2 regions of the Arthrobacter vasquezii genome follow, and region 2 is predicted to be linked to the other one. Evidence: predicted binding sites of a transcription regulator. Region 2 holds the regulator's gene; the other holds the start of a gene.

Region 1 (7,407 bases), on a different contig from region 2:
GAGTTAACAGGACACGCCCCTTATGAGCACTCTTTCAGGGCGTGTCCTGCCAGCTCAACTCGTCTTTTCCCGTTCGCGCTCCACGAGTTTGCGGTCCCGGACCAGGCGGAGGGCGGTAACCAGCAGGATTCCGCCGATGACGTTGAACACAACGGTGTAGCCGAACCAGCCCAGCCAGTCCAGGTAGCTGATGTCGGCGCCCGCGAGGATCGCGCCGAAGATGAGCAGCGAATCCAGGATGGAGTGGAATAACTGCAGGCCGGAGAGCACAAACCCGCCAACGACGGCGGCCATCAGCTTTCCGCTCATCTCCTCCGTGCCGTGCTGCATGCGCGTCATCAGCGTGATTGTGCTTCCGCCGAGCAACGCAAGGCAGATGGATTCCCAGCTGAACCCGGCGTCGACGTAGTGCTCGGCGGACGTGGTGACCGTCCCGGCCCACTGCGGGAAGGCGTTCATGGCAATCAGCATGAAGATCCAGCCGCCTGCAAGGTTCGCCACCAGGGTGCCGCCCCAGAGCCGGCCGAGCTGCGCAAGGCTCGCCTGCTTGGCGGTCACCGCTGCGATGGGAACCAGGAATCCCTCAGTGAAGAGTTCGCTCTTGGCCAGCAGTAGCGCAATGAGTCCCGCGCTGAAGGCCAATCCCGCGAGCAGGTGGTTGTCGGTTTCATGAAGCACCGCCAGATAGGCGATCACGCCGATCCCTATTTCAAAGCCTCCGAAGAGCCCGGTGATGAGTACGTCGGGGAAGGTGCGGTTCAGGCGCTGTGCGCCTTCATCCACTGTGCGGTCGAACGATTCCTCGATCTCTTCCTCGACCGGGCCCGCATTGTCGCCGAGTTCCCGCCGTCGGGCTTCGTCATCGTTCTTGTGATCGTTCTTGTGATCGTTCAAGCGACTCGCCTATTCCGTTGTAGTACCCGTCAATGAGCAGGACACACCCCTTTTGGGGCTCCTTTCGGGGTGTGTCCTGCCAACTCGATGCTAGGGAGCTGGGTAGGGAGATGCCTTGAGGGACTTCGCCAGGTGGACAGCGTTCACGGACATGGAGGAAATTGTGGAAGCAACCGGATCAGGTACCTGGTCCAGGTCCTTGAAGTCCACGGTCTGCATTGCTTCCCCGACCCAGTAGACACCGCCCTGCGCCGCGACGGTGAAGCCGATGTCGTTCAGGCCCTGGTGCATCTCGGCAGTGACATGGTGGGCGCCGTCCTCGTTTCCCACCACCGCGGTCAGAGCGACCTTGTTGTACATGATGGGCCGGCCGTCATCATCAGTCGAGGAGAGATCGGCGTCCAGCCGTTCGAACACCCGCTGTCCCAGGCTGCTCATGTGCCCTACCCAGATAGGTGCGCACAGGAGGAAGATGTCCGCATCGAGGATCTGCTGGCGGAGCTGCGGCCATTCATCCCCGTTTCCCATGTCGATCTGCACGCCTGGAGCAACGTTGTGGTCAACTACCCGGGCCGACGACGTCGTTACCCCCTGCTCCTTGAGCTTGCCAAGGATGTGGTCGGCCATCACATCGGTGCTCGAGGCATCGGGCGAGGGGGTGAGAGTACAGATCAGTGCAAATGCTTTGAGGTCGTCCATGAAGATTCCTTTCGTTGAGTTGGCAGGACACGCCCCTTATCAACGGGGTATCGGGGCGTGTCCTGCCAAATCGATGTGCTTACTGGCGGTAGCCCTCTACCTGGTCGATCGGCCGGGCCTCCGCTTCCTGCGGGCTTTCCCCTGCGTCTTCCTTCGCCCGCCGCTGACGGAGCAGGTCCCAGCACTGGTCGAGCTGTTCCTCGACCCGCCGCAGGCTGCTGCGTCGATCTTCGCCAGGAGCATCGTCACCCGAGGGTGAACCCCGCAGCTCGTGTTCCTTGTCGACCAGCGCCTGGATCCGCGCCAGAATGTCCTCATCGTCCATTGCCAAACTCCTTCGCTGACATCGAGAAGTGGAATAGCCTCAAATAGTCAGGCTACTTAGTGTCCGCCCGAATATCTACCGCACCCCCGCGTTTGCATCATCCGTCTGCCAATGACCTAAACTGACTGGGAACTATTTGCCTGTGTAGCTCAGTCTGGTAGAGCATCCGCTTCACACGCGGAAGGCCCGGGGATCGAGGCCCCGCGCAGGCACCGTTCATAGCCCGTCCCGCAGCATGCGGGGCGGGCTTTTTTGTGTTCCAAGTAGTTCGTTCAGAGCGAACATAAACCATTAGCACTCTCCTCCTGCGAGTGCTAATCTACTTGCAGGTTGAGCGAACCAGACTCAACCCGAAGAAAGACTACTGACTCACAGGGAGTGAACCATCATGGCAATGAAATTCGACCCATTCCGTGAACTGGACCGCGTGGCCGGCGCACTTCTGGATCCCCGCCAGGGTCTGCGGCTGATGCCGATGGATCTGTACCGCGAGGGTGACCACTACATCCTGAGCGCTGACCTCCCGGGCATTGATCCGGGATCTGTTGACATTGACGTCGACGGCCAGCTGTTGACCATCCGCGCCGAGCGCACCCTGCGGAACGCAGAGGGAGTCAAGTGGCTGACCCGCGAGCGTGAAAGCGGATCCTTCCTTCGGCAACTGAACCTCGGGCAGGGTATTGACATTGATGCCATCTCGGCACGCTATGAAAACGGCGTGCTCAGCGTGACCATCCCGGTCAGCGAGCGCGCAAGGCCCCGCAAGATCGAGGTCGTTTCCGGCGAAGACGCCCAGCCGGTGCAGACGGACAGGGCTGTGGAAGCCTAGATCGTCAGCGGAGCTACGCACAGCGCAAACAGAACGACGACGGCAGGTTGCGGCCCGCCGTCGTCGTTCTGTTTGTTTGTAGTTGGTTGGAGCCGGGACTACCGGTCCCGGACAGTGCGGTGCTTGTCCCGAAGAGCGAGCGCCAGCGCAATCATGCCGACGGCAAGGCCCAGATGGAGGATGTTGTCCGCCGCGTCCAGCGGAACGAAGTTCGCTGCCGAATCATGCGGGATGATGAGCCCGTAGATGAAGAGCACCGCGTAGATAACGCCGCCCCACAGCAGGAAGTTGTAAGCGCCGGTTGCAGTCTTTGCCATCGCGACGCCCGCGACGCCGAACAGCAGGTGAACAATGTTGTGCAGGATCGAAACCTGGAACAGGCCGAGGAGTTGCGCCTCGGACTCGGGGCCGGCGAACTGCAGCGTGTCGTAATTGCTGGTGATACCGGGAATGAATCCCAGCACGCCGACCAGGAGGAAGACCACTCCTACCGCGAGTGCGGCCTTCTGAATGTTTGTCCGGGTGCCTACACCCGACCCTGAATGTGTTGATGCCATTGCACTATCCCCTCTAAGGTGGCCGGACTGGCGGACACCGGCACGTGATCTTGCGAGCTATGGACAGTATGTCCCGCCATTTGTACTGCCAGCGTGCCACAGGCAGAACAGAATAGAAAGCTTGCTTAGCTATCTTTTCGATAAACGTTCGCGTCCATTTGGGCGATTACCCAGTTTTCATTCACCAAACATTCAGGAACGGCCCTTAGTGTGGCGTTAGTCACACTCTCAGGAAGGCCTTTCCCCAATGACCTCGCAACATTCCTCGCTTGCCGACTTCTCGACGCTCAGGCGCGGTCAGCAGATAACCCTTCGGCACTCCTCGGGAGACCAGTTCTCCGGCGTACTCGAAGATCACGCCGATGACTCCTCGGTTGTCTGGGTCCGGTCCGACGACGGCGCGGGCCGTCGGCTGTTCCACCGGGAGGACGGCTACAGCATCGGCATCTGATCCGTCCACCGCCTAAGCGCGCTTCTTCGAGAACAACTGCCGGATCCCGCTCGCGTCGAGGGAAACCTGACGGTACTCATCCATCAGTACGCCCAGCACATTCTGCGCATACTCACTGTTGGTTGAGGCGACCGCATCCCTGGCGTACACCACCCGCAGGTTGTTCGCGTAGGCATCCGCACCGGTCTGGGCCACGCAATTGTGCGTTGAAACCCCTGCGAGGACCACCGTGTCTACCTCCAGAATGCGCAGGCGCTGCAGCAGGTCGGTCCCGAAGAAAGCGCTGTCGCGCGTCTTCACCAACTCAGGAAGACCCTCGACATCGAGGTCATCAACGAATTCGGCCTGCTCAGTGCCGCTGAAAAGGAAACCCTGATCATCATCGAGCATGCTCAGTGTCCACGTTGATTTGTCCCGCTGGTGCTCTGTGCGGATGAGATAGACGGCAATGCCGGCCTCGCGCGCATCCGCGATAGCTGAGTTGCAGGCCGCAACCAGGAAGTCCTGCTGATTGCCGAGAGATTCGTCTTCAAAAAATGCCTTCTGCATATCAATGATGAGCAGTGCAGCCGTCATGTTCTTCCTCCCTGCGAAGGTTCCTTGCAACTCTTTGACAGCATACTTAGGAATCCTCCTTGAGGGGCAGGCCGGCGAGGGCTAGCGTTGACGCCACGGAGGTGATTACGGTGCGGACGCATCTGCCGGGCGTAACGGTGCTGCTCGCCGTCGTCGTTCTTCCGGGTTGCAGTGCGCAGACGGCCGCCGCGCCAACGCCGCCCTACTTCCAGCCGCTGCCCGTGAGCGTGGAACCGGGCGACGTGTTCCCGCTGCAGACTGCCTACAGCGGATGGTGGGACACAACGGCGCTCTCCCCCGGAACACCGGGGCTTCCCCTACTGGTTGGCCTGGTGCGTGCTGACACAGGAAAATTCCTCGCCGGGTACGACCGCTCAGCCGGGCGCCAGATCCCAGGTTCAGACCGGGATCCGGACGCAGGATGGCCCGCCGGCACGGTTCTCGCGGTCGACCTGTCGACCGGCGCGGTGTGGGACTGGTTCATTGTGAACGACGACGGCCTTCCCGCCGTCGGCTTCCAGGACCGGATCTCCGCCGAACAGGGCTTCCCGCCGATCAGCGGCAGCCTCACTCCCGGAACCTTCCACACTTTCCTGCGCGACGACGAAACCGGTGAGGTAATCTACCTCGGCACGGCGCAGGAAGGTCCGTCAGACAACATCGGAATTGAACTGGACTGGTAATCAACCGCACTACAGAAGGAGAACTGGCCGTGAAGTCCCTTTGGCTTGAATCATCACCGCGCATTCCCGTTGACACCTTTCAGGCGGACGGCCAGTACGATTCCGTGGTGGTCGGCGCCGGTATCACCGGTCTGACCACTGCCACGTTGCTCGCGCGATCCGGTCAGCGGGTAGCGGTCCTGGAGGCGCGAACGGTTGGTGCAGTGACTACCGGGAACAGCACGGCCAAAGTCTCACTGCTGCAGGGCACGCAGTTGTCCTCGGTCATCAAACACCACGGAGCGGCTCTGGCCCGTCACTATGTCACCGCAAACCGCGAGGGCCAAAGCTGGCTGCTCCGGTTCTGCGATGAAAACAACGTCAGCTATGACGTCCGGGACGCCTTCAATTACGCCATCACGGACGACGGCGCCCGCCTCCTGGGCGAGGAACGGGACGCATGCGCCACTTCCGGACTCAGTGCCGTCCTTGAAGACTCCTCGGAGCTCCCGTTCCCGGTGACCCGTACGCTGCGCGTGGCTGGTCAGGCACAGGTACATCCACTGGAGGTCCTTGCCGCACTCGCAGCAGACCTGCGCAAGCACTCCGGCGAGCTCATCGAGGGCGTTCGGGTCACCGGCGTGAAGGCCGGCAGCACCAAGGGCGAGCGGAGCACCATCCAGACCTCGCTGGGCGAGATTTCGGCGGCCAGCGTCATCATCGCCACCGGAACGCCGATCCTGGACCGTGGCGGGCATTTCTCCGTCCTGCGGCCACACCGTTCCTATGCCGTTGCTTTTACCGTGCAGGACGAGATTCCGCAGGGCATGTACCTGTCAGTTGACTCTCCCTCGCGTACGTTGCGCACTGCCATGGTCGAGGGACGCCCGTACCTCATCGTGGGCGGCAACGGACATACCGTTGGGCGCGAGGCGCATACGCAGTCCCTCGTCGACGACATCATTCGCTGGACCCAGGAGCACTTTCCCACCGCGCAGGCAGCGTTCAGCTGGTCGGCGCAGGACTACCAGCCGGCGTCATCGGTTCCCTATGTCGGGAAGATGCCCGTCGGCGGCCAATCCATCTACGCGGCAACCGGCTTCAACAAGTGGGGTTTCACCAACGGCGTGGCTGCAGGGCTGGCCCTGTCAGCGGAAATCCTCGGCGGGCAGATGCCGTGGGCGAAGGAGCTGTATAAGACCCGGGTCGGCAAACAGGACGCGCTCAGCACCGCAAAGACCAACGCCGGCGTCGGGGTCGAAATGGTCACCGGCTGGCTGGGCGGGCTGGCGCGGACCTCCCACGCCCGGCCTGCCGAGGGCCAGGGCGTGATTGTGCGGGAAGGTGCCCGGCCGGTGGGTGTCTGCCAAATCGCCGGTGTGACGCACCGGGTATCAGCTGTCTGCCCCCACCTCGGCGGGGTATTGAGCTGGAATGACGCCGAGCAATCCTGGGATTGCCCGCTCCACGGATCCCGCTTCACCCATGACGGCGTACGCCTCGAAGGCCCGGCCACACGCGACTTGCAGGCGCCGTAGGGCCGGTTCACGAGTTGTTCAACGTGGGGACACCCAGTATTCACCTGTATCGTGGGCGTGTGATTTTTCGTCGCGTGCTGACCATCGCCCTGAGCTGCGCTGCCGGCCTTACTGTTGCATCCTGCGGTTCGGACTACCCACTGGGGCCGGAGCAGGAAGCTGCCGCGCAGAACGCCACCTCGACCCTGAGCGGGACCATCACTGGCGCGGGATCATCGGCGCAGGGACCGGCCATGAATGCCTGGCAGGCGGAGTTCGCAACCATGCATCCGGACGTTCGCGTGCAGTATTCGCCGGACGGGTCCGGGGCAGGGCGCGGTGCACTTTTGGCCGGAGCCGTGGATTTCGCGGGATCCGATGCCTACCTCAGCGAAGAAGAACTCGAGGAGTCCCGTGAAGTGTGCGGACCCGAGGGCGCTTTCAACATCCCGGCCTATGTGGCGCCGATCAGTATCGCCTTCAACCTGCCCGGGATCGAAGAGCTGAACCTCGACGCCGCGACTATTGCCCGCATCTTCCGCGGAGAAATCACGCGCTGGAATGACCCAGCAATTGCTAGCCAGAACGAGGGCGTTGATCTTCCCGACACCCGCATCACTCCGGTCAGCCGCTCCGATGACTCGGGCACAACGGAAAACTTCACTGATTATCTGCATGCTGTAGTGCCGGAGATCTGGACCAACGAGGCGGACGGCACCTTCCCGGCAGGGCTGGCGGGAGAGAACGCCAAGGGCAATGCCGGCGTCGTCAGCACCGTTGCCGCCACCGAAGGCGCGGTCACCTATGCGGATGATTCCGCCGTCGGACCGCCGCTGGGCCGGGCAAAGCTTCTCGTGGGTGACGAGTATGTCGCTGTCAGTTCAGAAGCCGCGGCTG
Region 2 (7,407 bases):
CGTGGCCATCACCCCGGCGGGGACCGCCGCCTACGCCGCCTACCGCCTGGCACTACATCAACTCCTCACCACCGAACTTACGGAGAAGTCATGACCTCACCAGCAGCACTGGTACAGCGCCATCCGACTACGACGGCGCCGCTCGCCTCTGCGGAGGCAGTCACCAAATCCTTCGGAAGGACCGCTGCGCTCACCGGAGTGAGCCTGCAGATCCACCCTGGCGAATCTGTGGGGCTTCTTGGCCCGAACGGTGCCGGCAAGTCAACCCTGATCGGGCTGCTGTCAGGGCTCCGGCGGCCTGACTCGGGAACCGTCCGGCTATTCGGAGAGAACCCTTCCCATCCCCGCACGCGCTTACGGCTCGGCATCACTCCGCAGGCCACTGCGGTTCCGCAGAACCTGACAGTCCATGAAGCCGTGCAGTTTGTCGCACGACATTACCCGGACCCCATTCCGTCCGCACAGCTGCTGAAGGATTTTGGGCTGGTGGAGGCGGAACGGAAGCAGTGCGGCGGCCTCTCCGGCGGCCAGCAGCGGCGCCTGCTGGTAGCGCTGGCACTTGTGGGAAGGCCGGAATTGGTCATCCTCGATGAACCAACCACCGGTCTGGACGTGGACGCACGCGAGACGCTGTGGAGCCAACTTCGCACTTACCGCAGTTCCGGCGGCACGCTGCTCATCACCAGCCATTACCTCGAGGAGATTCAGGCCCTCTCCAGCCGGGTAGTGGTGATCGACCGGGGCACGGTCATTGCTGACGGAACGGTGGATGACATCCGCAGCCGGGTGGCAGTCAGCAAGGTGTCCTTCCTAACGGACCTGCCCGCGTCGTCGTTCCTGTGCCTCCCGGGCACGGTGGACGTCACGGTCGCTGACACCGGACGCACCACCGTGGTAACCCAGGACGCCGACGCCACAGTCCGGCAGCTGGTTCAGGACGGGTTGCCGTTCTCACAGCTTGAGGTCCATGGGGCAACCCTCGAAGAAGCCTTCCTTTCCCTCACCGCCAAGGAGCAGCAATGAGCACCGTCACAGGACCTGACGCCGCGGCTCGTCACAACACCGCGACGGCACACACTGCGCCGTCCCAGCTTTCACTGATCCGCACGCATACGAAAGCACAGCTCCTTGAGCAGCTGCGCATTCCGGTCGCGGTGATCTCCTCGGTGGTATTTCCGGCACTGGTGCTGATGTTTTTCGTGGTGCCGCAGCCGGCGGTGACTGCCGATCCGATGGCCTCGCTGGAATCGATAGCGCAGCTTGGCGTGTTCGGTGTGATGAGCGCGTTCCTGTTCAACTACGGAGTCGGAGTGGCGGAGGACCGCGCCAACCCGTGGAGCAGCTATGTCCGCTCACTCCCGGTGGGAGCGCTGCCTGGAATCCTGGGGAGAGCGGTGACCGGAATGCTGTTTGCGTTCATGTCGCTGCTGCCGGTCCTGATTCTGGGCGCCTTGCTCACCTCCGCACCGGACGCCTTCACCAGCGGCGACCTGCCCTGGTGGCGCGTTCCCTTCGCTGTAGCGGTGTGGCTGCTGTGCGGGCTGCCGTTCCTGGCGCTTGGGCTGTTCATCGGGCACCTGTGCACCTCGAAGGTAGCCGTTGCGGTGACGCAGGTGGTGTTCTTCCCACTGGCCTTTGCGGGCGGCATGATGCTCCCACCGCTGATGTTCCCTGAGTGGCTCAACACGCTTTCGCTGTTCCTCCCCTCGCGTGCCGCACGGGACCTGTCCGTCTTCGCGCTCACCGGTGAGGGGCTGCACTCGACCACCGTCGTCTGCCTGCTGGCGTGGCTGCTCGTACTGGGAGCGGCAGCGCTCTGGGCTGCGCGGCGCGATCAGGGCCGCCGCTTCCGCTGACCCCTTCGCGTTCCTGTCCCTCCGCTCAGTCGAACGACGACGACGGCAGGTCCCGCTCCCCCGCAGCCATCGCATCCACAATCCGCCGCGCAACCGCATCCGGGTCCTTGCCCTGCGGCAGGCGGGGTGCCTGGCCATCGATTGGACGGGTAGCGAGGCCGGTCTCGGTATGGGGTGGCCGCACGTCCAGCACACGGACACCGCTGCGGCGCAGTTCGAGAGCGGCTGCCTTCCCGAAGGCACTCAGGGCTGCTTTGCTGGCCGAGTACGCCGCCATTCCTGCGGTGGGACTATCGGCGACGACGGCGCTGATCTGAACCACCTGCCCGCCCTTCTCCAGGCGCGGAAGCACTGCCCGCAGAAGCCGGGCATAGCCTACGAAGTTGGTGAGGAGCAGCTCATCCAGGGTGTCGTCGTCGAGCTCCGCCAAGGCGCCGAACGCAACCACACCGGCGGCGTACACCACGCCGTCCAGCGGTTGGCCGTCAAGCGCATCGACGATGCCGGCCGGACCGCCGGGCAGCGTGAGGTCAGCGGCGATGGACTGAGCGCCAAGCCGGCCAGCGAGCGCACCGAGTTTCTCCTGGTCCCTGCCGCTGAGCGTCAGTTCAGCTCCCCTGGAGCTCAGCTCCCCCGCGATGCGCGAGCCGAGCTCACCCGTTGCGCCGACCACCAGGAACTGTTTGCCGCTGATTCCGTTGCCATTGAGATCATCCATTGCCTGAGCCTAACAACCGGCCCTGACGGTTCCCCCTGAAGTGCCCGGGCTGTCAGGCGGAACCTGGACGGTTTCCCTGCACCCGACCCTTCAGCTGGCGGAGTTCCTGCTCGGCAGCTTCGCGTGCTTCCAGCTCATCGAAGGCGTCTTCGAGCTTCCCGGAAGTTGGGTCTGACCAGGCGAGTTCTTCCTGCGCAGCCTGCCGGTGCCTCAGCCGCCGGGCTTCCTGCTCCGCCTCGCGGGCAGCGCGGGCGGTTTCCATACTGTTGCCTGCGGAGGACGAGACTGCTCCCCGAACGTCCAGCGCTGCCTGGGTTGCACCGTGCTGAGCCTTCAGGGATTCGTAGCGCACCGCGTTGTCCTGCAGGGAGGTTTCAAGCCAGTACAGGTCTGACTCCAGCGAGCGGAACTGCTGATCGACGTCGTCGCGTTGGCGGGTCAGTGTCTCGAGTCTCTTCTGGATTTCCAGGGCGCGGCGCAGGGCTGACCGGGCGGCGTCGTCATTGTTGTTCGCGACCGCCCGTTCCGCTTCCCGGTTGCACGCATCGAGATCTGCAGCTGCTTGCCGGGCAAGGGTATCCACGCGATGGCGGACTGCGGCGAGGTCAGCGACGCTGCGGCGCGCGCGGTCGAGGTTCTCTTCCTGTTGGCGCTGCGATTCGCCGAGGGCGGTGATGGGATCGCCCGGTTCAACGGCGTTTCGGCGTGAGGCGATGATGCGTGAGATGCGGCGTCGGACGGACACTGGCGCTAGGCCCGCCGGGTGCCGGTGCCGTAGGCGGCGTTCCAGGTCTTCAGCGCGCCGATCTCCATGGTGAGGCGGGAGGTGGCCCGCTCCAGCTGCCTGCTGCCGGTTTCCTGGTGTACCTCCAGCAAGGTACGGCGCAGCTGGGCCGACAGTTCGCACAGGGAGTTGACCTGCTCTCCGATGCTGTTCGCGAGGTCCTCGCGCAGCGCGCGGTTAGGTTCACGCTCAGCAAGTGCTATGCGTTCGCAGAGTACTGCCTCGGCGCGCGTGAGGTCATCCGCCGTTGCCGCCAGATCACCCGTCGGAGACCCTTGCGCGATGGCGGCGGCAACTGAACGGCGCGTGGCGCCAGTGGAACGCTCCAGCTGGAGCCGGAGCCTTGCGAGCTCCCGCGCCGAAGCGTCCGTGGAAAAGGAACGCAGCCGGCTGGAGCCGCGCTCGATCCGGCGACGGAGAATTCCTGAGCGACGGATGCGGCGCACAATCAACCAGGTTCCGGTTGCAGCGCCAATCGCGAGGATTCCCAGGACGGCACCCCCGAAGAGGAGAAGCTGGAGAACACCCTCCAGCAGGAATTCCGCGGCGTCAACGAACTCTGATTCAGGCATGTATCTAAGTGTGCCGTGGAATTGCAGGTTGCGCCACGTGGGAAGCACCGGAGCGGTCAGCGGGTTGGCTCGCCGCGCCAGATCATCAGTGCCTGGCTGCGCGGGCGGGGACGCTGCCCGCGGGCGAGGGTAACCACGTCGCCCGCGAGACCGGCAGCGAAAACACGGGTGGCCTCGGACTTCCGGCGCTGGGCGAGTTCGTCCGTGAGTTCACTCACCCGGTGCTGGAGTGCCAGGACCTGGTTCTCCAACTCCAGGATGCGCCTGATGCCCTCGAGCGAAACGCCTTCCTGGGAGAGCCGCTGCACCTCACGCAGGACATTGACGTCACGCTGTGAGTAGCGCCGGGCACGCCCCGGCGCCCTGCTGGGAATCACGAGGCCCAACCTGTCGTATTGACGCAGCGTCTGGGGATGCATGTCCGCCAACTCCGCCGCAACGGAGATGACATAGATGGGCATATTGATGTCAACAGGCATGTGTCGCTCCCCTTTCGCTGGCTAGCTCTCCCACACCTTAGAGCCGCGCCTTCTCGGCAAGATTGACCCGTGGATCAGCGTCTTTCGTGGCGTTCGAGAAGGCCTCCACTGCGGCTGCGGCGTCTTTGTTCAGATTTTGTGGAACAACGATGTCAATTGTCACCAGGAGGTCGCCGGTTGCCTTCGACGTCTTTACTCCGCGGCCCTTCACGCGCAGGGTCCTTCCCGAGGGAGTGCCTGCCGGGACTTTCACCGTGACCTTCTCGCCGTCCAGGGTGGGCACCTCCACCTGCGCTCCGAGGGTCGCTTCCGGGAACGTGACCGGCACGTGTACACGGATGTTGTCGCCGTCGCGCTGGAAGAAGGAATGCGGTTTCACATTGACGGTGACCATGAGGTCCCCGTTGCCTGCGGCTCCCGGCTGACCCTTGCCGCGCACACGCACTTTCTGGCCGTCGCGGATGCCGGCTGGAATGCGCACGTCGATGACTTCGCCCGATGGTTCACGCAGGCCGATGGTGGTCCCGCGGATTGACCCTGCGAAGGAGATGCTGGTGCTGGCGGTGCGGTCCGCGCCCTTGCGGGGCGGCGTCTGGTAGCCCGGAAAACCGCCGCCGGACGAGTAGCCGCCTGCGCCCCCGAACAGGTCAGCGAACTCCGGTGGCAGGTTACTGCCGCCGCCGAAGCCGCCGCTGCGTTGACGCCCCGCGGACTGGCCGAAGAGGTTCCCGAAGACGTCATCGAAGCCTGCGCCGCCGGCTGGGCCGCCGGGGCCCCCTGCGGTGAATCGGGCGCCGCTTCCCATGGCGCGGATCGCGTCATACTGCTGGCGTTCCTCAGCGTCGGACAGCACCGAGTAGGCCTCGGAAATGTCCTTGAACATCTTGTCAGAGCCCCCGGTGCTTTGGTTCTGGTCCGGGTGGTGCTTCCGCGCGAGCTTCCGGTAAGCCTTCTTGATGTCGGCGTCGGAGGCGTCCTTGGGCACACCAAGAATCTTGTAGAAGTCCTTGTCGACCCAGTCCTGACTGGCCATCTGACCCCTCCTCTCTATAACTCTCTAAGTTGCCTGTTCGTGGAAGCGTTGCGTCCTTTCCCTCCGAGGAAGGGGGCTTCAATATTCCGAAGCGAGCTCTGCGAGTCTCGGAATTTCGTTGCCCCCGGTCGGAGGGAAAGGACGCGCTCAGCTACTCCGGAACTGCGACGATCACCTGGGCGGCACGCAGGACGCGGTCATTTTTCTTGTAACCCACGCGCAGGATCTGGCTGACGCTGTCGAACTGGACCTCGGCGCTGGGCTGCTGGATGAGGGCTTCGTGGATGTTCGGGTCGAACTCCACACCGGTCTCATCGATGCGGGACAGACCGTAGGTCTTCAGCGCGTTCTCCAGCTTGGTGGAGATTGCTGCGAAAGGACCGTCCGCGAGGTCGCCGTGCTGCCGGGCTGCGTCAATGTCGTCGAGAACCGGCATCAGCGAATTCAACACGCCGATCACTGCCATGTCCCGCGCGACGTCCCGGTCACGCTCCACGCGCTTGCGGTAGTTGACGTACTCCGCCTGCAGCCGCAGGAAGTCGTTCCGGAGCTCGGCCTCAACATCGGTGGAAGCAGCCGGAACCTCTTCGCCGCCACCGGCCTCGTTGAGGATGACTTCCGCCTGGGCCAATGCGTCCTGGCCGTCTGCAGGGCCGTCGGTCGGGGCTTCGGACTCCTGACCGGCACCCGCTGAGGGCGCCGAACCAGTGTCATCCGAGCCGGCGGTCCCGCCGGCATCCTGCTGCCCACGGACCTGGCCGGTTTCCGGGTCGATCTTCCGGTTGTCCCGGAAGCTGACCGGCTCCTGATGCTCTTCTTCGTTTCCGTGGTGAGGCATGGCTACTTCTTCTCGTCTTCGTCAACAACCTCGGCGTCTACGATGTCCTCATCGTCAGCCTTGGTGCCGTCTTCGCCCGGCTCACCGCTTGGGGCAGCACCGGGACCGGTGGCGCCTTCCTGCTGTGCCTGGGCGTAGATGGCTTCGCCCAGCTTGCTCTGGGATGCCTGGAGCTTCTCGAAGGCGGCCTTCACCTCATCATCATTGTCCTGGGTTTCCAGGGCCTTCTTGAGGGCGTCGACGTCAGCCTGAACCTCCGTCTTGACCTCTTCCGGCAGCTTGTCCGAGTTATCGGCAATGAGCTTGTCGGTCGAGTAGGCCAGCTGCTCGGCACCGTTACGGGTATCAGCTGCCGCACGGCGCTGCTTGTCTTCGGCAGCGTGCTCCTCGGCGTCACGGACCATGCGGTCGATGTCTTCCTTGGAGAGCGAGGAACCACCGGTGATGGTCATCGACTGCTCAGTGCCGGTGCCCTTGTCCTTGGCGGATACGTGCACAATGCCGTTGGCATCGATGTCGAAGGTCACCTCGACCTGCGGTACGCCGCGCGGCGCAGGGGCAATGCCGGTGAGCTCGAAAGTACCCAGCGGCTTGTTGTCGCGGGTGAACTCGCGCTCGCCCTGGAAGACCTGGATGGCCACGGACGGCTGGTTGTCATCCGCGGTGGTGAAGGTCTCGCTTCGCTTGGTGGGGATGGCCGTGTTGCGCTCAATCAGGTGGGTCATCACGCCGCCCTTGGTCTCGATGCCGAGGGACAACGGGGTGACGTCAATAAGGAGTACGTCCTTGCGCTCGCCCTTCAGCACACCTGCCTGCAGTGCTGCGCCGACTGCGACGACCTCGTCCGGGTTGACGCCCTTGTTGGGCTCCTTGCCTCCGGCAAGCTCCTTGACCAGTTCAGAAACGGCAGGCATACGGGTGGAGCCACCGACAAGCACGATGTGATCGATGTCGGCTACCTTGATGCCGGCTTCCTTGATGACGTCGTTGAACGGCTTCTTGGTGCGATCGAGCAGGTCCTTGGTGAGGTCCTGGAACTTGGCACGGCTCAGGTGTTCGTCCAGGTGAACCGGGCCGTCAGGGGTGACGGACAGGTACTGGAGGGAGATGTTGGTCGAGCTGGCGGA

Evidence for each region. The regulator HspR, encoded in region 2, represses chaperone genes until heat shock. The targets are predictions, from matches to a motif close to AAGTTGAGTCNNNNNGACTCAACTT.
Region 1: P4U43_RS07200 (Hsp20/alpha crystallin family protein) is a predicted target of HspR. The motif match lies at 2,246-2,270, and genes of this name have one in related genera.

Annotation. Positions count from the first base shown of each region.
Region 1 is NZ_JAROKN010000012.1:54,098-61,504, reverse strand. Features, by position in the region: gene P4U43_RS07220 (formate/nitrite transporter family protein) at 55-894, opposite strand; gene P4U43_RS07215 (flavodoxin family protein) at 985-1,593, opposite strand; gene P4U43_RS07210 (DUF2630 family protein) at 1,673-1,918, opposite strand; tRNA gene P4U43_RS07205 (tRNA-Val) at 2,057-2,130, shown strand; gene P4U43_RS07200 (Hsp20/alpha crystallin family protein) at 2,307-2,747, shown strand; gene P4U43_RS07195 (DUF4383 domain-containing protein) at 2,846-3,304, opposite strand; gene P4U43_RS07190 (hypothetical protein) at 3,552-3,755, shown strand; gene P4U43_RS07185 (cysteine hydrolase family protein) at 3,768-4,331, opposite strand; gene P4U43_RS07180 (hypothetical protein) at 4,391-5,014, shown strand; gene P4U43_RS07175 (FAD-dependent oxidoreductase) at 5,044-6,531, shown strand; gene pstS (phosphate ABC transporter substrate-binding protein PstS) at 6,591-7,407, shown strand, end outside.
Region 2 is NZ_JAROKN010000004.1:5,250-12,656, forward strand. Features, by position in the region: gene P4U43_RS02835 (transcriptional regulator) at 1-94, shown strand, start outside; gene P4U43_RS02840 (ABC transporter ATP-binding protein) at 91-1,023, shown strand; gene P4U43_RS02845 (ABC transporter permease) at 1,020-1,856, shown strand; gene P4U43_RS02850 (SDR family NAD(P)-dependent oxidoreductase) at 1,882-2,574, opposite strand; gene P4U43_RS02855 (PspA/IM30 family protein) at 2,627-3,319, opposite strand; gene P4U43_RS02860 (hypothetical protein) at 3,325-3,930, opposite strand; gene P4U43_RS02865 (heat shock protein transcriptional repressor HspR) at 3,987-4,409, opposite strand; gene P4U43_RS02870 (DnaJ C-terminal domain-containing protein) at 4,447-5,442, opposite strand; gene P4U43_RS02875 (nucleotide exchange factor GrpE) at 5,594-6,280, opposite strand; gene dnaK (molecular chaperone DnaK) at 6,283-7,407, opposite strand, start outside.